One region of the Ottowia pentelensis genome, then DNA from elsewhere that is predicted to be linked to it. Evidence: predicted binding sites of a transcription regulator. Region 1 holds the regulator's gene; each other region holds the start of a gene.
The links. Region 1 encodes FNR, which switches genes on or off when oxygen is low (the NO sensors DNR and NnrR bind a similar motif). Its sites were predicted from a motif close to TTGATNNNNATCAA; they were not measured.

Region 1 (5,251 bases):
TGACGGCGATGTACGCCCTCAGCGGCCAGACCGTGTACGGCTTTGGCGGCATGGCCGTGAGCGACGTGATGGCCAACTGGCTCAAGTGCTTCTCGTCGCTGGCGGTGCTGGTGATCTTCATCTACAGCCGCACCTACGTCGGCCAGCGCGGCATGCTGCGCGGCGGCGAGTGGTACGTGCTCAGCCTGACCTCGCTGCTGGGCGTGTACATCATGTGCTCGGCCAACAACTTCGTGCTGATCTACCTGGGGCTCGAATGCATGGCCCTGTCGGCCTACGCCCTGGTGGCGCTGCGCCGCGACCACGTGGTGTCGGTCGAGGCGGCGATGAAGTATTTCGTGCTGAGCGCCATGGCCTCGGGCTTTCTGCTCTACGGCCTGTCCATGCTGTACGGCGCCACCGGCACGCTGGACATCGGTGGCGTGTTCAAGGCCGTGGCCTCGGGGCAGGTGAGACACCAGGTGCTGGTGTTCGGGCTGGTGTTCGTGGTCGCCGGCATGGCCTTCAAGTTCGGCGCCGTGCCCTTCCACATGTGGATTCCCGACGTCTACGAGGGCGCGCCGACCTCGGTCACGCTGATCATCGGCAGCGCGCCCAAGCTGGCGGCCTTCGCCATGGCCATCCGCCTGCTGGTCGAGGGCCTGCTGCCATTGGCGATCGACTGGCAGCCCATGCTGGCGGTGCTGGCGGTGGCCTCGCTCATCATCGGCAACGTGGCGGCCATCGCGCAGACCAACCTCAAGCGCATGCTGGCGTACTCCACCATCTCGCACATGGGCTTCGTGCTGATGGGCCTGCTGGCCGGGGTGGTCAACGGCAACGCGCAGCTGGCGGCCAACGCCTACAGCTCGGCCATGTTCTACGCCGTGGTCTACGTGCTGACCAACCTGGTCAGCTTCGGCATCATCCTGCTGCTGGCGCGCGACGGCTACGAGAGCGAGCAGATCGCCGACTTCGCCGGCCTGAACCAGCGCAGCCCGTTCTACGCCGGCCTGATGGCGATCTGCCTGTTCTCGCTGGCCGGCATTCCGCCGCTGGTGGGCTTCCAGGCCAAGCTGTCGGTGCTGCAGGCGCTGATCAGCACCCAGCAGCCGGCCCTCATCGCGCTGGCGGTGTTCGCCGTCGTCATGGCGCTGGTGGGCGCGTTCTATTACATCCGCGTGGTCAAGGTCATGTACTTCGACCCGGCCGTCAGCGCCGAGCCGATCCAGGCGCCGCTGGACATGCGCGCCACGCTGTCGGTCAACGGCGCGCTGCTGCTGATCCTGGGCCTGGTGCCCGGCGCGCTGATGTCCCTGTGCGCCCAGGCCATCGTGCAGATGCTGGCCACCTGATGGCGCCGGACGTCAGCATCTGGCTGGTCATCGCGCTGGCGCTGGTGGCCGCCAATCTTCCGTTCGCCAACGAGCGCCTGCTGGCCGTGGTGCCGCTGCCGGGCCACCACAAGGCGCTGGGCTGGCGCGTGCTCGAACTGCTGGTGTGGTATTTCGTCGTCGGCGCGGTCGGCATGGCGCTGGAGAAATCCGCCGGCCAGAACTACCCGCAGGGCTGGGAGTTCTACGCCGTCACCGGCTCGCTGTTCGCCACGCTGGCGTTCCCGGGCTTCGTCTACCGCTATCTGGTGCGCCACAAGAAATAGGGCGCCGCGCCATGGACCTGACCGAACATCCGGTACACGAAAGCGAGCTGTTCAAGGGCGGCTTTCTGCACGCCCGGCGCGACCGCGTGCGCCTGCCCGACGGCAGCCTGACCGAGCGCGAATACATCCTGCACCCCGGCGCGGTGATGATCATCCCGCTGCTGGAGCGCGCCGGCGGCACGCTGGAGGTGGTGCTCGAGCGCCAGTACCGCTACCCGGTGCAGCGCACGCTGATCGAGTTTCCCGCCGGCAAGCTCGATCCGGGCGAGTCGGCGCTGGCCTGCGCGCAGCGCGAGCTGCGCGAGGAAACCGGCTACGTCGCCCGCCAGTGGGCGCGCGCGGGCGTATTGCACCCGGTGGTGTCGTATTCCACCGAGGTGATCGAGATCTGGTTTGCGCGCCACCTGGTGTCGGGCAAGCGCGCGCTCGACGCCGGCGAGTTCCTCGAAGTCTTCAGCGCCACCCCGGCCCAACTGCAGGCCTGGTGCCGTGGCGGCGAGGTGACCGACGCCAAGACCCTGGTCGGCGCGCTGTGGCTGCAAAATGTGCTGGGCGGCGCGTGGCCCCTGACGTGGCAAGACGTGCCCGCCACCTGATCGACCGACCATGAAAGTGCTCAACCTCCAATGCTCGGGCGGCCACGTTTTTGAAGGCTGGTTCGCTTCCGAGGACGATTTTCAGGACCAGCAGGCGCGCCAGCTGGTGGCCTGCCCGCTGTGCAGCGACACGGCGGTCAGCAAGATGCTGAGCGCGCCGCGCCTCAACCTGGGGCGCGGCAGCGAGCCGCCTTTAGCCCGTGATGCAGCGCGCCCGGCCGCCGCGGGCGCAGGCGAGCAGGCCAGCCCCGTGGCGGCGCTGCCGCCGCAGGCCATGCAGGCGGCCTGGCTGCAGATGGTGCGCCGCGTGCTGGCGCAGACCGAGGACGTGGGTGAGCGCTTTGCCGACGAGGCGCGCCGCATTCACCACGGCGAGGCGGCCGAGCGCGGCATCCGCGGCCAAGCCACGCCCCAGCAGACCGAGGAGCTGCTGGAGGAGGGCATCGCCGTCATGCCGCTGCCGATTCCGGACAGCCTGAAAAACACCTTGCAATGATGTTGATAGCGCCTCGCGCTTGCCGGGCGCGGGCCAGCGGCTGATTTGGCTTGAAAGTCAGCGCCCCTCGGGCGCGTTGACCAGGGTGCGCAGGGCCTCGATGTCCAGGATGCGCACGTGCCGGTGCTTGACCTCGATCAGGCCGTCCTCGGCGAACTTCGAGAAGGTGCGGCTGACGGTCTCCAGCTTGAGGCCCAGAAAGCTGCCGATCTCCTCGCGCGTCATGCGCAGCACCAGCTCGGAGCGCGAAAAGCCGCGCGCGTGCAGGCGCTGCACCAGGTTCAGCAAAAAGGCCGCCAGGCGCTCCTCGGCGCGCATGCTGCCCAGCAGCAGCATCACGCCGTGCTCGCGCACGATCTCGCGGCTCATGATCTTGTGCACGTGCGTCTGCAGCGCCGGCACCTCGCGCGACAGCTCTTCAATGCGCCCATAGGGCATCTCGCACACCTCGGCGTCTTCCAGCGCCACCGCGTCGCAGCTGTGGCGGTCGCCCACGATGCCGTCCAGCCCGATGATCTCGCCGGCCATCTGAAAGCCCGTCACCTGGTCGCGCCCGTCCTCGGTGGTCACGCGGGTCTTGAAAAAGCCCGTGCGGATGGCGTAGAGGGCGTCGAAGCGGTCGCCGTTGGAAAACAGCGATTCCCCGCGTCGGATCTTGCGGCGCGTGGCCACCAGCGAATCGAGCTTGTCCATGTCCTGGTCGGTGACGTCGACCGGCATGCACAGTTCGCGCAGGTTGCAGTTGGAACAGGCGACTTGGATGGCTTTTGGGGTCATCGGAGTGTTCGGCGCCTTGACGCGTGCGAAGTAATGCCTTGATTCTAGTTGGCTTGTCGGGTGTTGCCCGAATCATTTGCCCCCATCTTCTTGATGATCGTCAAGGACAATTGCAAGGTTCGGCCCGACAGTATGTCCTGCCATTTGATTTTCGCCTGTCATGCCTGTCATTACCCCCGAACTGCTGAACCGTTTCGACGTTCCCGGGCCGCGCTACACCTCCTATCCCACGGCCGACCGCTTCGTCGAGGCCTTTGGCGAAGCCGACTACCTGAACGCGCTCGAGCAGCGCCGCATCAGCTCGGGCCAGGCGGCCAAGCCGCTGTCGCTGTACGTGCACCTGCCGTTCTGCGAGTCGCTGTGCTACTACTGCGCCTGCAACAAGATCATCACCAAGCACCACGACCGCACCGGCCCCTACCTGCGCTACCTCAGCCGCGAGGTCGACCTGCACGTGCAGCGCCTGGGCGCGCAGCAGGCCGTCAGCCAGCTGCACCTGGGCGGCGGCACGCCGACCTTCCTCAGCGACGAGGAGCTGGGCGAGCTGATGGACATGCTGCGGCGCAACTTCGCGTTCGCGGAGGGCGGCGAATACTCCATCGAGATCGATCCGCGCACCATCGACCCGACGCGCCTGGCCACGCTCAAGACCCTGGGCTTCAACCGCCTGAGCTTCGGCGTGCAGGACTTCGACCCGCTGGTGCAAAAGGCCGTGCACCGCGTGCAGCCGGCCGAACAGGTGTTCGCCCTGGTGGCCGCGGCGCGCGAGGTCGGCTTCGACTCCATCAACGTCGACCTGATCTACGGCCTGCCCAAGCAGACGCCCGAATCCTTCGATCGCACCCTGGCCCAGGTGGCCGACCTGCGGCCCGACCGCATTGCCCTGTACGGCTATGCGCACCTGCCCGAGCGCTTCAAGTCGCAGCGGCGCATCAACACCGTCGAGCTGCCGCAGGCCAGCGCCAAGGTGGCGATGCTGGCGCGCTCGCTGGCCGCCTTCGAGCAGGCGGGCTACGTCTACATCGGCATGGACCATTTCGCGCTGCCCGACGACGCGCTGGCCGTGGCCAAGCGCCAGGGCCGGCTGCACCGCAACTTCCAGGGCTACAGCACCCAGCCCGACGCCGACCTGATCGGCCTGGGCGTGTCGGCCATCGGCAAGGTGGGCGCCACCTACAGCCAGAACGCCAAGGACCTGATCGAGTACCAGGACCGGCTCGACCACGGCCAGCTGCCCGTGGTGCGCGGCCTGGCCGTCACGCGCGACGACCTGCTGCGCCGCGCCGTCATCATGGGCCTGATGTGCCAGGGCCGCGTGCAGTTCGAGTCGATCGAGCTGTCGCAGCTGGTCGACTTCAAGCGCTACTTCGCCGCCGAGCTCAAGCGCCTGGCGGCGATGCAGGACGATGGGCTGGTGCGCGTCACCGACAGCGCCATCGAGGTCACGCCCATGGGCTGGTTCTTCGTGCGCGGCGTGGCCATGGTGTTCGACAAATACCTGCAGGCCGCCCAGACCCGCGCGCGCTTTTCTAGAATCCTCTGATGACCCTTTCCCTCGCGGCCACCGCCGTCCTCATGGGGCTGGCGGGCGGCCCGCATTGCATCGCCATGTGCGGCGCGGCCTGCGCCGGCATCGGACAGGCGGCGGCGCCGCGCACGCAGGTGGGCATCGGCCTGTTCCAGCTTGGCCGGCTGGCAGGCTACGCGCTGCTGGGCACGCTGGCGGCCGCGTCCATGCAGGGC
Region 2 (5,251 bases), 350 kb from region 1:
CGGTGATTTGGTCTTTCAAGCTCATCGCAAGGTCCTTTCAGAAACGACAAAGGCCCGCCAAGCGTCCCCGGCGAGCCTTGTCGAGCGGGCGCGACGGACGCGCCGGTGAATCAGTACAGCTTCTTGGGCAGCTGCATGCTGCGCACGCGCTTGTGGTGGCGCTTGACGGCGGCCGCCTTCTTGCGCTTGCGCTCGGCGGTGGGCTTTTCGTAGAACTCGCGGGCACGCAGGTCGGTCAGCAGGCCCAGCTTTTCGATGGTGCGCTTGAAGCGGCGCAGGGCGACGTCAAACGGCTCGTTTTCTTTTACGCGGATGGTGGTCATTCGAAGACAGTGATTTCCGATGTGCGGCCAGCGGGTGCCAGGGAAGATCGGGCCCTGGCGCCATGCGCCGCGATGCGCCCCGCCTTTAACTAGTATTGGCCGGCAGGGCATTGCCAGCAAAGCCTAGCATTTTATTCGATTTTTTCAGGCGCTGCCAAGGGCGCGGCGGGCAGGCGCCGATGGGCCGCCAGCGCGTCGGCGCAGGCCGCCGCGCTGGCCCAGGCCCACTGGAAGTTGTAGCCGCCCAGCCAGCCGGTCACGTCCACCACCTCGCCGATGAAGTACAGGCCCGGCTGGCGCCTGGCCTCCAGGGTTTGCGAGGACAGCTCGCGCGTGTCCACGCCGCCCACGGTGACCTCGGCCTTGCGGTAGCCCTCGGTGCCGCTGGGGGTGATGGACCAGCGCTGCAGCGATGCCGCCAGCTGCGCCAGCGCCTTGTCGGCGGCCTCGTTGACGGGGCGCTGCCAGGCGGCATCGCGCAGCACCCAGGCTTCGGCCAGGCGCGCCGGCAGCCAGGCGGCCAGCTCGCGCGCGATCCCCCGGCGTGAGCGGGACTTGGCGGCGCGCAGCTCGGCCGCCAGGTCGAGGCCGGGCGCCAGGTCGATCTCGATGGGCGTGCCGGGCTGCCAGTAGCTGGAGATTTGCAGCACCGCCGGGCCCGACAGGCCGCGGTGGGTGAACAGCAGGTCTTCGTGAAAGCGCATGCGCTGGCGTCCCGTGCCGGTGGCGATTTCCACCGGCAGCGCCAGGCCGGCCAGCGCGGCAAACGCCGCCCAGCCGTCGCCATCAAACGTCAGACCCACCAGGCCGGGGCGGGTGTCGACGCACTTCAGGTCGAACTGTCGCGCCAGCCGCAGGCCGAAGTCGCTGGCGCCAATCTTGGGCACCGACAGGCCGCCGGTGGCGACGACCAGGGCGGGGGTTTCGATCACGCTTCGATCACTATGAATAACGTAGCTGCTTGCGCTTGATGGGCAAGCGCCAGAGCCCGATTTGGCTTGAAACTCGACACGATCGACGGCGCACGGCTGCCAGCGCTCGACCTGCCCGCCGAAGGCGGGCGCCGCCGCGCACTCGGCCAGCAGCAGGTCGATCAGGTCTTGCGCCGAGCGGTCGCAAAACAGCTGGCCCTTGTGCTTTTCGTGAAAGGCGATGCCGTGGCGCGTCAGCAGCGCCATGAAGTCCTGCGGCGTGAAGCGCGCCAGCGCCGAGCGGCAAAAGTGCGGGTTGTGGCTGATGAAGTGGCGCTGCGGCGCCGCCGGGTCCAGCGCGCGGTTGGTGAAATTGGCGCGTCCGCCGCCCGAGATGCGCACCTTCTCGGCCACGCGCGCGAAGTGGTCGATCAGCAGCACGCGCAGGCCGCGCTGGCCGGCGCGGGCGGCGCAGAACAGCCCGGCGGCGCCGGCGCCGATGATGACGACGTCAGGGCGCTGCATGCGGGGCCACGGAGACATTCATGCGCCGATGATCGCATGCGGGCCGCCATGAAAAACGGCTGCCGGGGTGGGCCGGCAGCCGTTGCATGCATGAGAGGCGGCAGTCGGCGCCGGGGGTACCGCCTGCCGCCTGTTGACGTCAATACACGTCGTGCTGCGTGTTGAACACGTTGAACTTGCCGGTCGGCGTGATCAGCTTGGCGTCCTTGATGGTGGCCTTGCAGGTGCGCGTCTTGTCGTCGACCACCACGATGGCCGACTCCTTGTCCTTGGCGCTCCACACCGAGAACCAGACCTCGTCACCAGCCTTGTTGTACTCGGGCTGCACCACGCGCTTGGCGCCGTCGTCCTTCAGGCCCGCGCAGGCGGCGATGTCGATGACCTGCGGCGGCTTGGACAGATCCTTGATGTCGAACACCGCCACGCTCTGGCTGACCTTGGCGTCGGGGTTGAGGGCGGTATCGACCCACAGGTTGCTGGACTTCGGATGCGTCTTGATGAACAGCGAACCGCCACCCTGGCCCTTGAGCGAGCGCACCACCTTCCAGGCGTTGTCCTTGTGCTTCTTCGGGTCGGTGCCAATCACCGCGATGCTCTCGTCGCCCAGGCCCGAGGTGGCCCACACCGGGCCGTACTTGGGATCCTTGAAGTTGGCGCCGCGGCCCGGGTGCGGGATCTTGCCCACGTCGATCAGCGCGGCCATCTTGTCTTCCTTGGTGTCCACCACCGCCACCTTGTTGGACGAGTTGGCGGCCGTGAGGAAGTAGCGGCGCGTGCTGTCGAAGCCACCGTCGTGCAGGAACTTGGCGGCGTCGAGCTGCTTGGCCTTCAGGTTGGTCAAGTCGGTGTAGTCCACCATCCAGATCTTGCCGGTTTCCTTGGCGTTGACCAGGAACTCGGGCTTCTCGTGGCTGGAGACGATGGCCGCCACGCGCGGCTCGGGGTGGTACTCGTTGTCCACGGTCATGCCGCGGGTGGAGACGATCTTGCGCGGCTTGAGCGTGTCGCCATCCATCAGCACGAACTGCGGCGGCCAGTAGGTGCCGGCCACGGCCACCTTGTCTTCCCAGCCCTTGAACTTGCTGGTTTCCACCGAACGGGCTTCCAGGCCGACCTTGATCTCGGCCACGTTGTCGGGCTTTTCCATCCACAGATCGATCAGGTTCAGGCGCGCGTCGCGGCCGATCACGTACAGGTAGCGCCCCTTGGCCCCCATGCGCGAGATGTGCACCGCGTAGCCGGTCTTGACGATGTTGATGATCTGCTTGGTGTCGCCGTCGATCAGCGCCACCTCGCCGGCGTCACGCAGCGTGACCGAGAAGATGTTCTCGATGTTGTAGTTGTTCATCTTCTTCTTCACGCGCTCGGCCACCGGCACGTATTCCTTGCGCGACTTCTCCATGTCCTCCAGCGAGAACTCGGGCGGCGTGGGAGGGTCTTGCTGGATGTAGCGCGCCATCAGGTCGACCGTCTTCTCGTCGAACTCGCCCGAGGTCAGCCAGTTGGGCATGCCCGCGGGCGAGCCGTAGCCGATGAAGACCTTGAGGTACTCGGTGCCCTTTTCGACCGTGATGTCGGGCGTCAGCGGCTTGCCGGTGGCGCCCTTGCGCAGTACGCCGTGGCAGCCGGCGCAGCGCTCGAAGTAGATCTGGCGCGCGCGGGCAAACTCCTCCTCGGTCATCGGCGGCGCCTTGGGGTTGCTGGTGGCGTGCATGGCCGCGCCCGAGGCGTAGGGCGCGCTCTCGAACTGGGCCTGCGGGCTGGTGGTGGAGGTGGTGGGCGCACCAGGCTTGGCGGGCTCGCCCGCTTGTTGGGCCATGGCGGAAAGCGCCAGGGAAGACAGTGCCAGGGCCACGAGGCTCGCCAGCTTGCGGGTTCTCATGAATCAACTCCTTGTCGTTGCCGCCGCCCCGGGTTTGAACCCTTTTGGAAGGTTGCCCGCCGCGGGCTGCGGCGATGGTTTGCGACGGGCCTTTCCGCATTATTCGGACGCTCGGCAAGGGCAAAGTTGATGTAAAGCAAGTTGGCTTCGGATAGGGGTTTTTACCGACGCATTCGCTTGAATAATCGACCGGCCAGCCACGGATTTCGGCTGTCGTTCACCGTCCATTTGCTGTTTTCACCCATGCGCTCCGACCCCCGTTTTTCCGCTCTTTCGCCGTCCATCTGGGCGCGCCCCGTTCTCGGCGTCTGCGTGGCCCTGGCCTGCGCGTCCATGGCCACGGCCCAGGCGCAGCCAGGCGCCGATCAGCCAGGCGCCACGCCGAGCCTGGGCGAGGTGGAGGTCAGGCAGTTGCGCGACGAGGGCGACTACGCCACGCGCGACGTGCTGCCGCTGTCGCACGACGTGATCGACACCGACGCCAAGGGCGGCGAGCAGGGCCGCACCCTGGGCGAGGCGCTGCAGGACTTGCCCAACGTCTCGGTGCGCGATGCGCCGGCGCGGCTGGCGGTGGGCGCGGCCTCGTCCTCGTTCGCGCGCGACGGCAACACCGGCATCAACATCCGTGGCCTGGGCGGCAACCGGGTGCTGATGACGGTGGACGGCGTGCGCCTGCCGCGCAGCTACGTGTCGCGCTCGGCCATCTTCGATCGCGAATACCTGTCGCTGGAGCAGTTCAAGCGCATCGAGGTCATCCGCGGCCCGGCCTCGGCCCTGTACGGCTCCGACGGCATGGCCGGCGTGGTCAACTTCGTCACCTACGACCCGCTGGACTTCCTGCTCGACGAAAGCGGCAAGCCCACCAAGACGGTGGGCGGGCGCTTGGCGACGGGCTGGAGCGAGGACGACAACGGCTATTCGCTGGCCGGCACGGTGGCCGGACGGGCCAGCGACAGCGTGCAGTGGCTGCTCAGCGCCAATCGGCGCACCTCGCACGCCATGCAGACCATGGGCCGCAACGACGAGCCCAACGCCAACCGCACCACGGCCAACCCCCAGCACGACGGCGACACCGCCGTGCTGGGCAAGCTGGTGGTGCAGCCCAGCCGCCTGCAGCGCCACGTCCTGACGCTGGAGCGCACCGAGCGCAACTCGACGGTGGACCTGCTGTCCAGCCGCGCGCCGCGGCCGTCCAAGCCAGGCGACGTGCTGAACGAGGACAGCCGCTACGAGGGCACGCGCGAGCGCCTGAGCTGGGACGCGCGCTACGAGCTGGGCACGGCCTGGGCCGACCAGCTGCGCACCGTCGTCGGCGTGCAGCACACCGACTCGCGCCGCGTGGGCACCAGCGACCTGTTCAGCGGCACGCACCGCGTGCGCGACAATTTCTACGGCGAGCGCGCCTGGCAGGTGGGCGCGCGCGCCGAAAAGCTGCTGCGCCATGGCGACTGGACGCACCGCCTGACCTACGGCGCCGACTACGTGCGCAGCAACATTCGCAACCTGTACGACGGCCTGGCGCCGCTGCCGCCCGAGCAGTTTCCGTTCAAGCGCTTCCCGGACACGCGCGAAACCGCCACCGCCCTGTACCTGCAGGACGAATCGGTGAT
Region 3 (5,251 bases), 110 kb from region 1:
AACACGCAAACCATCGGCCTGGCGCACGCCGCCGGCACGGCCGCCGAGCTGCTGGCCGGCCGCGTGCGCGGGCGCGTGGTGGTCGATGTGAATCGCTGAGCTGGCGGCGGAGCGGGATCAGGCCGTCGGGGCACCCGGCTCCGTTCATGTCCCCCACCGGCCTGCGGCCGGCTCCGCCTTGGCGCACCACCGCCCGGCGTTGTCAACGCATTGTTTGCGTCAGCGCACCTGATTGAAGAACTGCCGCGCCGCCGCCATGCAGAACGGCGGCTCGTAGGTGCCGTGGTAGGCGCCGTAGTAGGCGGCGAACTCGGGCGAGGCGGGGTCGGTGGGCGCCTTGCCGCCGGGGCCGAACACGGCCTGGATTTGAGCGTCGACGTCGACCGAACCGACGTTCTTGACCCCGTTGGCCTGGAAGTTGGCGAACATCGGCAGCTGGTGCACCGCCGGCGGCACCGTGGGGTCGCCGGCGCCGCCGCACAGCAGCGTCGGGGCCTTGGGCTTCCAGTTGAACAGGGTGTTCTTTTGCGCGTCCACGCTGATGCCGGCCTTGTCGTTGGTCTGCATCATCTGCAGGAAGGCCGGCTGCATCAGCGCGTCGCGCGCCTGGTTGGGCGTGCCGCCGGGCAGCTTGCCCGAGGTGACCAGGGTGGTGTAGGTGTAGGTGGGGCTGGGCAGCAGGTTCTCGATGCCGGTGACGTAGGGCGCCTTGAACGCGTCCTCGGGCTTGTCGTAGACGTTGCCGTACACCTTTTGCCACGAGGTGATGATGAAGGGCACGAAGAACTGGTAGCCGGCGATGGCGTCGGGCACCTTCATGGCGCCGGCCAGGTTGTAGGGGCCGGCCAGGTGGGCGCCGGCCACCAGGTTGATCTCGCCGGCGTTGGCGGCCTCGGCGGTGCGCTGCGTGGCCATCGACGAATGCCCGCCCTGCGAGTAGCCGCTGACCATCACCTTGCCCGAGAAGGCGACGCCGACGGCACCCGCCGCGTTGCGCGCCGCGCGGATCGAGTCGATGACGGCGCTGGCCTCGGAGTCGGCGTGCAGGTAGGGGTGGTAGGCGTAGGTGGACTGCGCGTAGCCCAGGTAGTCGCTGGCCACCACCGAATAGCCCTGCGCCGCGTAGAAGGCGGCCAGCAGCAGGGTCTCGGCGTTGTTCGGGTCGGCCATGGTGATCGGCTTGGACACCACGGTGCCGTGGGCGTAGGCCAGCAGCGGCGTGGCGGCGGTGGCGCAGGTCGAGCCCAGCGGGCCGGTGGGCACCATCAGCGCGCCCGACGAATTGGCGCCCGGCTCGCCCTTGGCGCCGATGGTGGCGTAGTTGAGTGCCAGGATCTTCACGCCGCAGGTGGCCTTGCCGGTCAGCGCCTGCAGGCCGCTGGCCGCCGTGGCGGCGTCGATCTGATCGGGCGTCAAATCGGCCACCACGCGCGCCGGGTCCAGCAGCTCGCCGCGCCTGGGGCCGGCCGGCTCGTCCGAGCCGCCGCAGGCGACCAGCAGGGCCGCGGCCGCGGCGATGGCAGACAGTTGAAGCAGTTTCATGGCGTCCCTCTCGTGGTTGAAGCAAAGCGCTCAAGCCACGCATCGTGCAAAGGCACGCGCCGCGCAGCCATAGGGGATAACGCGAGGTGAGGGGGTCGGCCGCACCTCAGTGCTCCAGCACCCACTCGATGATGAGCTTGGCGACGAAGCCCACCATGCCGAAGGCCAGCGCCAGGAACAGCACGAAGGTGCCGAACTTGCCGGCCTTCGACTCCCAGGCCAGGTGACCGATGATGAACAGCATGTAGGCCATGAACGCGCCGACGCCGAAGGTGAGGCCGAACCAGGCAATCTGCTCCTCGCTGAAGCCGAACATGTCAGCGCACCCCCTCCGGTGGCTGGCGTTCCGGCAGCGTGCTGGCGTCCACCAGCGCGCGGTAGGCGTGCCAGCTGGCGTGGCCCAGCCAGGGCAGCACCACGATCAGGCCCAGCAGCGCGGTGGCCATGCCCAGCAGGGTCAGGCCCATGATGAGGGCGGCCCACAGCGCCATGGCGCCGGGGTTGCTCAGCACCGTCTGCCAGCTGGTCAGCACCGCCTGCAGCACGTCGACGCGGCGGTCCAGCAGCAGGGGCATGGCGATCACGCTGGAGGCGAACAGCGGCGCCGCCATCAGCGCGCCCAAGGTCAGCCACAGCTCGAACAGGTGGCCGCCGGGCGCCAGCACCACGTGGTGCACGAAGTCCAGTGGCGTGTGCACCGGCTGCGGCGCCAGCAACGTGATGAGGGCGGCCGAGGTCAGCACCCAGCCGGTGCCGGCCAGCGACAGCAGCACGCCAAAGCGCACCAGGCTCCAGTAGCCGCCGTGCACGGCAAAGCGCGAATACTGCCAGCGCGTCCAGGTCTTGGCGATGGTGCGCCAGTCGGCCGGCTCGCCGCGCTCCAGCGCGCGCGACAGCGCGTACAGGCTGGTGGCCAGCACCGGCGCGACCACCAGAAAACCCGAGAAGGCGCCGGCCAGCAGCCAGAAGCGCTCGCGCGCGACGAGCAGCAGCAGCGCGCCGAACAGCGCCAGCAGCAGCCCGTGCAGCAGGCTCGGTGCGCCGCAGCGCCACAGGTCGCGCCCGCCCAGCGCCAGCCAGTGCAGCGGCGCCGTCAGCGCGACGGGCCGCACGGCCGGCAGTTGCAAGGTGCCGCGCGGCGGGCGCGGCGGCAGCGGAGGAGGGGGAGCGGTGGAGTTGGGCACGGCGGGCAGCTTGGGGGCGATGCGGCGAGTGTGCCAGCCCGCCGGCGCGCCGGGCACCCGCCGGCAGTTCACGGACCAGCGATACTACTTGTTTGATAGCTGCTCGCGCTTGATCCGCAGGCGCCACAGGTCGATTTGGCTCAAAAACCGCCCGTCGACCGCCCTCAGGCCGCCGCCATGCGCGCCGGCATGCGGGCCTCGCGGATCGGCAGGTTGATGACGGCCGCCAGCAGCGCCAGCACGATGTCCGCCCCCCACATCCAGCCGTAGTTGCCGAACTCGGTGATGGCCAGCCCGCCCAGCCAGGCGCCCAGAAAGCCGCCGATCTGGTGCGACAGCAGCGTCAGGCCGAACAGCGTGCCCAGGTAGCGCACGCCGAACAGCTTGCCCACGATGCCGGCGGTGGGCGGCACCGTGGCCAGCCAGGTCAGGCCCAGGCCGATGGCGAACACGTAGAACACCCAGGGCTCGCTGGGCATCAGCAAATACCAGCCGATCAGCACCGCGCGGCTGGCGTACATCAGCGCCAGGATCATCTTGCTGCGGTAGATGCCCACCAGGTGCCCCACCCACAGGCTGCCGACGATGTTGGCCAGCCCGATCAGCGCCAGCGAGGTGCTGGCCACCGTGGGCGGCAGGCCGCACAGGTCGACCTCGGTCGGCAGGTGCGTGACCAGGAAGGCGATGTGAAAGCCGCAGGTGAAAAAGCCCGCGTGCAGCAGCCAGTAGCTGCGGTCGCCCAGCGCCTGGCGCAGCGCCTGGCGCAGGCCGCCGGCGGGCGCCGCCGCGTGCGCCGGGTGGGCGTGGCCGTGGCTGCCGCGCGTCAGCTTGCCGACCAGCGGCAGCGCCGCCAGCACCAGCACCGCCAGGCTGTACAGCGCGCCCATCCAGCCCAGCAGCTGGATCAGCTTTTGCGTCAGCGGCGCGAACACGAACTGCCCCATCGAGCTGCCGGCGTTGATCACGCCCGCGGCGGTGCCGCGCGCCTCGTCCGACATGCGCTGCGCCGCCGCGCCGATCAGCACCGAGAAGCTGCCCGCGCCCGCGCCCACGGCCACCAGCAGGCCCTGCGTGAAGATCAGGCCCCAGCTGGAGCCCCACAGCGGCGTCAGCGCCATGCCCAGCGCCATCACCACGATGCCGCCCAGCAGCACCGGGCGCGCGCCCCAGCGGTCGGCGGCGGCGCCGGCCAGCGGCTGGATGGCGCCCCAGCTGAACTGCGCGATGGCGAAGGCGAAGCTGATGGTGGCGATGCCCAGGCCGGTGGAGGTGTTGATCGGCCCCAAAAACAGGCCCAGCGACTGGCGCGCGCCCATGGTGATCATCAGGATGCCGGCCGCGGCCAGCGTGATGGCCAGGGCGCCGGGTTCTTTGAGCTTGGAGAGCATGGGGCGTGATCCGGGAGGGTGGGCCGAAACCAGGGGCAAGGTGAGGGCCTGGGTGATGATAGGTCCGTTCCGCCGATCCATTGAGCCCATAATCCGGCCGACAACGTCAATGAACGCTTGACAATGACCGAGCGCAGCACCGCCTCCTCATCGCTTCGCGCCGCCGGCGCCGCACCGCCCGAGGCCTTCTGGCTGCCGTCCTGGCACGCCTTCGTCAAGACGGTCGAGCTGGGCAGCATGGCCGCTTGCGCGCGGGCGCTGGACTGCACGCGCGCGCAGGTCAGCCGCCAGATGGCCGAGCTGGAGGCGCACCTGGGCGCGCGCCTGCTCGAACGCTCGACCCGCCGCCTGCGGCCCACGCCGGACGGCGAGGTGTTTTTGCAGCACGCGCGCCAGGCGCTGGACAGCGTGGCCGCCACGCACATCGCGCTGGGCCAGCAGGCCGGCCGGCCGCAGGGCGTGCTGCGCGTCAGCGCCACCATCACCTTCGGGCGCATCTACGTCGCGCCGCTGCTGCCGCCGCTGCTGGCCGCGCACCCGCAGCTGGTGTGCGAGCTGATCCTGACCGACCAGTTGGTGGACCTGGTGCAAGACCAGATCGACCTGGCCCTGCGCATGACGCGCAGCCCGCCGCAGGACGCGGTGGCGCGGCGCATCGCCGCCATCGGGCGCGCCGTCTTCGCCGCGCCGGCCTACCTGGCCGCGCACGGCGCGCCCGCCAGCGTGGCCGAGCTGGCGCGCCACCAGACCCTGAGCTACCTGCTGACCGACGACGACCACTGGCGCCTGCAGGACGCCGACGGCGCCGAACACCGCCTGCCCGCCAGCAGCCGCCTACGCCTGAACAGCACCGACGCCCTGCTGGACGCGGCGCTGGCCGGCCTGGGCCTGGCCATCCTGCCGATTTATCTTGCGGCGCCGCACGTGGCGGCCGGTCGGCTGCAGGCGGTGCTGCCGCAGGCGCAGCCCGTCACCCCGCACGGCAACGCCATCTATGCCTGCTACACCCCCAGCCGCGTGCGCAGCCCCAAGGTGCGCGTGCTGCTGGACGCGCTGCGCGCGCGCTTCGAGCCGGTGCCGCCGTGGGAGCGGGGCGGTGAACCTAGAAACGGCAGTTGACCGCTTGCCATCTTCTTG
Region 4 (5,251 bases), 1.2 Mb from region 1:
AACGTGTTTGCCGGCTACTGGCAGATGCCCGAGAAGACGGCCGAGGAATTCACCGCCGACGGCTTTTTCAAGACCGGCGACGTGGGCCAGCAGGACGCGCGCGGCTACGTCACCATCGTCGGGCGCAGCAAGGATCTGATCATCAGCGGCGGCTACAACGTGTATCCGGCCGAGATCGAAAGCGTGCTCAACGAGCTGCCGGGCGTGCAGGAGTCGGCCATCGTCGGCGTGCCGCACCCCGACTTCGGCGAGGTCGGCGTGGCGGTGGTGATCGCCCGCGCCGGCGCCGCGCCCGAGCCCGACGCGCTTCTGGCCACGCTCAAGGCGCGGCTGGCCAACTACAAGATTCCCAAGCGCTGCTTCGTGCTGGCCGAGCTGCCGCGCAACACCATGGGCAAGGTGCAGAAGAACCTGCTGCGCGAACGCTACAAGGATTTGTTCACGGCCTGACCGCGGCGGTGGGCGCTTACACTCTTCGCAAGTTCGCACATCGACCCTTCAGGAGCCCCCATGTCCTTGCGCACGCTGTTTTTCCTGCTGATTTGCGCCGCCATCGCCACCTTCGTCGGTGTCAACTGGACGGAAATGAACCGGCCGACCGACCTGTCGCTCATCTTCACCCACGTCACGGCGCCGCTGGGCCTGGTGCTGGTGGGGCTGATGGTGCTGCTGTTCGTGGTGTTCGTCGGCGTGATGGCCTACACCCAGGGCACGGTGCTGATGGAGACGCGCCGCCACGCCAAGGAACTGGCGGCCCAGCGCGAGCTGGCCGACAAGGCCGAGGCCTCGCGCTTCACCGACCTGCGCCAGCACCTGGACCAGGAGGTGGCGCGCCTGACCGACGCCGTCGAGCGCCAGAAGCAGGACACGATGTCGCGCATCGACCGCGCCGAAATGGGCCTGCGCGAGCGCCCGGTGGACGCCGAGATCGGCCGCCTGGCCGATGCCGTCGAGAACCACAACCGCGACCTGCATTCACGTGTCGACCGGCTGGAGATGGGCCTGCGCGAAGGCTTGGCCGGTTACATTCCGGCTCCCGCCAGCGTGCGCCCGGCGGCGCTGGAGCAGCCCGCAGCCGCGCCCGTCGACCCGGTCGGCCAGGTCACGCCGGGACACGAATGAAAATGGGCGATGGCGCTTGATGAACAAGCGCCGACAGCTATCAAAACGATAGTATTTTCTGGTGGCGGCGCGTGATCAGTGCAGCACCAGCACCGGGATTTTCGCGTGCGTCACCACATGCTGGGTCTCGCTGCCCAGCAGCAGGCGCGACATGCCGCGGCGGCCGTGCGAGGCCATCACGATCAGGTCGGCCTTGTGCTTGGCGGCCAGCTCCAGCAGCGCGTCCGACACCAAGTCCGACTCGGCCATCACCTCGGTCACCTTGACCTTGTGCGCCGCGGCGGCGTCACGCACCACGTCCAGGTGCTTGCGCCCGATGTCGGCCCAGCTTTGCTTGATGCGCGCGATCTCGTCCTCGTGCAGCGCCAGCGAGCCGTCGTAATAGCCGCGCGGATAGACCGGGATGACGGTGGCCGCCAGCAACTCGGCGCCGCAGGTGGCCGCCAGCCGCACGGCGTGATCGACGGCCTTGTTGGACAGCTCCGACCCGTCGGTGGCAACCAGAATGCGCTGATACATGATCTTTCTCCTTGTGTGTGACGATGCGCCCCTCCACGCGTGCGCCGCAGCGCGTGCCGGCGTCAAAACCATACCGCATTCGCGGCGCCGGTGCAGGCGCGGGGTGCGTTCGCCGCCATGTTCGCCCACCCACGGCGGCGCCATATTGACCTGCGTCAAGCGAAGGCGTCCGCGGTTCGGTTATGGTTGCCGTCCATGCTGGCAGAAGGGACTCTTCACGCAGCCGCGATGGCAGCACCCCAGGGAGGCGACGCCCCCCCGGCCGGGCTGTCGCTGCTGGACGAGCGCGACGAGTGGCTGGCCTTCAGTCGCCGGGTGGCCGAGGCCGGCGCGGCGGCGGCCCCCGAGGGCTGCTGGGAATCGTCGGTGGCGGTGGAAGGCATGCACTGCGCGGCCTGCGCCGGCACCATCGAGCGCCTGATCGGCGCGGTGCCGGGCGTGCGCGAGGTGCAGGTCAGCGCCGCGGCCCAGCGCGCCCGGGTGTTGTGGGACGAGCGGGCCACGCGGCCCTCGCGCTGGCTGGCGGCCCTGCAGGGCAGCGGCTACCGCGCCGTGCCGGTGCACGACCTGCAGGCGGCCGTGCAGCGCCAGGCCGACACGCGCCGCATGCTGTGGCGCCTGGGCGTGGCCGGCCTGTGCATGATGCAGGTGATGATGTACGCCGCCCCGTCGTACTTCACCGCGCCGGGCGAGATCGAGCCCGACCTGATCCACCTGCTGCGCTGGGCCCAGTGGGTGCTGTCGCTGCCGGTGCTGCTGTTTTCGTGCCAGCCTTTCCTGAGCGGCGCCTGGCGCGATGCGCGCGCGCGCCGAGTCAGCATGGACCTGCCGGTGGCGCTGGGCATGCTCATCACCTTTGCCGTCAGCAGCCTGGGCACCTTCGAGCCCGCGGGGCCGTTCGGCCACGAGGTGTATTTCGACTCGTTCACCATGTTCGTGTTCTTCCTGCTGGCCGGGCGCTGGCTGGAGCTGCGCCTGCGCGACCGCGCCGCTGGCGCGCTGGAGGCGCTGATGCACCGCCTGCCCGACAGCGTGCAGCGCCGCGATGCGGGCGGCGCCTGGCAGCGCGTGTCGGCGCGCCGCGTGCGCGTGGGCGACGTGCTGCGTGTGCTGCCGGGCGAGGGCTTTGTGGCCGACGGCACGATCCTGAGCGGCCAGACCACGGTCGACGAGGCCTTGCTGACGGGTGAGTCGCGCCCGGTGGCGCGCAGTCGCGGCGAGACGGTGATTGCCGGCAGCCACAACCTGAGCCAGCCGGTGGAGCTGCGCGTGAGCCAGGTGGGCGCGGGCACGCGCTACGCCCAGGTGGTGGCGCTGATGGAGCAGGCCGCCATCAGCAAGCCGCGCATCGCGCAGCTGGCCGACCGCCTGGCCACGCCCTTTCTGCTGTTCGTGCTGGCGGCGGCGGGCCTGGCCTGCCTTTGGTGGTGGCCGCGGGACCCGGGACAGGCGCTGATGGTGGCGGTGGCCATCCTGGTGGTGACCTGCCCCTGCGCGCTGTCGCTGGCCACGCCGGCGGCCATGCTGGCCAGCGCCGGGGCGCTGGCGCGGCGCGGCATTTTGGTGCGGCGCCTGCAGGCCGTCGAGGCGCTGGCCGGGGTGGACACGGTGGTGTTCGACAAGACCGGCACCCTGACGCGCGACGCCTTCGTGCTGCAGCGCGTGCTGCTGCGCGAGGGCGTGGCGCAGGCCGACGCGCTGGCCCTGGCCGCCGCGCTGGCGCGCCACAGCCTGCACCCGGTGTCGCGTGCGGTGGTGACGGCCGCGGGCGATGTGGCGCCCCTCGACGCCTCGCAGGTGCACGAGGTGGTCGGGCAGGGCGTGGCGGGCGAGATGGCCTGGGGCGGGCAACTGCGGAGCCTGCGGCTGGGCTCGCACGCCTTTTGCGGCGTGCCCGCCGTGGCGGCGGCCGGGCCGGTGAGCCATTTGAGCGACGGGCGGGGCTGGCTGGCCAGCTTTTTCTTTCTGGAAGACATTCGCGCCGACGCCCCGGCGGCCGTGGCGGCCCTGCACCAGCAAGGCCTGCGGGTGCAGCTGGTGTCGGGCGACGACGCGCGCACGGCGGCGCAGGTGGGCGGGCAGCTCGGCGTCGACGCGGCCCTGGGCGGCTGCTCGCCGGCCGACAAGCTGGAGCACCTGCGGGCGCTGCAGGGGCAGGGCGCGCGCACCGCCATGGTGGGCGACGGCTTGAACGATGGCCCGGTGCTGGCGGCGGCCCAGGTGTCGTTCGCCTTCGGCCGCGCGGTGCCGCTGGCCCAGGCGCAGTCGGACTTCGTGGTGCTGGGCGAGCGCCTGCGGGCGGTGCCGGCGGCGCGCCGGCAGGCATTGCGCACGGTGGCCGTCGTCAAGCAGAATTTGACTTGGGCCATGGTTTACAACGCGGCCGCCGTGCCCATGGCCATGGCGGGGTGGATGCCGGCCTGGGCCGCGGGCCTGGGCATGGCCACCAGCTCGCTGGTGGTGGTGCTGAACGCGCTGCGGTTGTCGCGCGGCATGGATGGGGAGTGGGCCTGATGGACGTGCTGTACGTGCTCATCCCGCTGTCGGTGGTGCTGGTGTTTTTTGTTTTGGGGGCGCTCGGCTGGGCCATTTACCGGGGCCAGTTCGAGGATGTGGAACGTGAGGGGCAGCGCATTCTCGAGGACGATTGACGCACGTCAACGTGCCCATGACGCGATCGAGGATACTGCTGCGCGGTTGTTAAGCAGGAACGATTGACATGACATTTGCCAACGCTAAAGCGACGGTCTACAACGACAAGGTGGTGCGCCAACTGGCCATCATGACGGTGGTCTGGGGGGTGGTGGGCATGCTGGTGGGCGTGATCATCGCCGCCCAGCTGGCCTGGCCCGATCTCACGTTCGGCATTCCGTGGCTCAGCTACGGGCGCCTGCGGCCGCTGCACACCAACGCGGTGATCTTCGCCTTTGGCGGCACGGGCCTCATCGCCACCTCGTTCTACGTGGTGCAGCGCACCTGCCAGGTGCGCCTGTTCAGCGACAAGCTGGCGTCGTTCGTCTTCTGGGGCTGGCAGGCGGTCATCGTGGGGGCGGTCATCACGCTGCCCATGGGCTACACCAGCAGCAAGGAATACGCCGAGCTGGAGTGGCCCATCGACGTGCTGATCACCCTGGTGTGGGTGGCCTACGCCATCGTCTTCTTCGGCACCATCGGCACACGCAAGGTCAGGCACATCTACGTCGCCAACTGGTTCTACGGCGGCTTCATCCTGGCCATTGCGCTGCTGCACATCGTCAACAGCGCCGAGCTGCCGGTGGGCCTGTTCAAGTCCTACTCGGCCTACGCCGGGGTGCAGGACGCCATGGTGCAGTGGTGGTATGGGCACAACGCCGTGGGCTTCTTTTTGACGGCGGGCTTTCTGGGCATGATGTACTACTACATCCCCAAGCAGGCCGAGCGCCCGGTGTACAGCTATCGCCTGTCGATCGTGCACTTCTGGGCGCTGATCTTCACCTACATGTGGGCCGGCCCGCACCACCTGCACTACACCGCGCTGCCCGACTGGGCGCAGTCGGTGGGCATGGTGTTTTCGCTGATCCTGCTGGCGCCCAGTTGGGGCGGCATGCTCAACGGAATCATGACGCTGTCG

Region 2: a site for FNR is predicted at 3,768-3,781, ahead of ACWHMB_RS10425 (nitrite reductase). Genes of this name have one in related genera too.
Region 3: a site for FNR is predicted at 2,857-2,870, ahead of ACWHMB_RS12535 (DUF2189 domain-containing protein). Genes of this name have one in related genera too.
Region 4: a site for FNR is predicted at 1,787-1,800, ahead of ACWHMB_RS06240 (universal stress protein). Genes of this name have one in related genera too.

What each region holds. Positions count from the first base shown of each region.
Region 1 is NZ_OZ224513.1:2,472,165-2,477,415, reverse strand. Features, by position in the region: gene nuoN (NADH-quinone oxidoreductase subunit NuoN) at 1-1,334, shown strand, start outside; gene ACWHMB_RS11985 (DUF2818 family protein) at 1,334-1,639, shown strand; gene ACWHMB_RS11980 (NUDIX domain-containing protein) at 1,651-2,235, shown strand; gene ACWHMB_RS11975 (DUF1178 family protein) at 2,246-2,731, shown strand; gene fnr (fumarate/nitrate reduction transcriptional regulator Fnr) at 2,789-3,508, opposite strand; gene hemN (oxygen-independent coproporphyrinogen III oxidase) at 3,669-5,051, shown strand; gene ACWHMB_RS11960 (sulfite exporter TauE/SafE family protein) at 5,051-5,251, shown strand, end outside.
Region 2 is NZ_OZ224513.1:2,122,011-2,127,261, reverse strand. Features, by position in the region: gene ACWHMB_RS10440 (GatB/YqeY domain-containing protein) at 1-25, opposite strand, end outside; gene rpsU (30S ribosomal protein S21) at 111-323, opposite strand; gene ACWHMB_RS10430 (NAD(P)/FAD-dependent oxidoreductase) at 455-1,777, opposite strand; gene ACWHMB_RS10425 (nitrite reductase) at 1,899-3,641, opposite strand; gene ACWHMB_RS10420 (TonB-dependent hemoglobin/transferrin/lactoferrin family receptor) at 3,885-5,251, shown strand, end outside.
Region 3 is NZ_OZ224513.1:2,584,721-2,589,971, reverse strand. Features, by position in the region: gene acuI (acrylyl-CoA reductase (NADPH)) at 1-99, shown strand, start outside; gene ACWHMB_RS12545 (lipase family protein) at 220-1,542, opposite strand; gene ACWHMB_RS12540 (DUF2788 domain-containing protein) at 1,649-1,858, opposite strand; gene ACWHMB_RS12535 (DUF2189 domain-containing protein) at 1,860-2,669, opposite strand; gene ACWHMB_RS12530 (MFS transporter) at 2,891-4,114, opposite strand; gene ACWHMB_RS12525 (LysR family transcriptional regulator) at 4,238-5,233, shown strand.
Region 4 is NZ_OZ224513.1:1,295,033-1,300,283, forward strand. Features, by position in the region: gene ACWHMB_RS06230 (malonate--CoA ligase) at 1-450, shown strand, start outside; gene ACWHMB_RS06235 (LapA family protein) at 511-1,122, shown strand; gene ACWHMB_RS06240 (universal stress protein) at 1,198-1,641, opposite strand; gene ACWHMB_RS06245 (heavy metal translocating P-type ATPase) at 1,870-4,155, shown strand; gene ccoS (cbb3-type cytochrome oxidase assembly protein CcoS) at 4,155-4,292, shown strand; gene ccoN (cytochrome-c oxidase, cbb3-type subunit I) at 4,361-5,251, shown strand, end outside.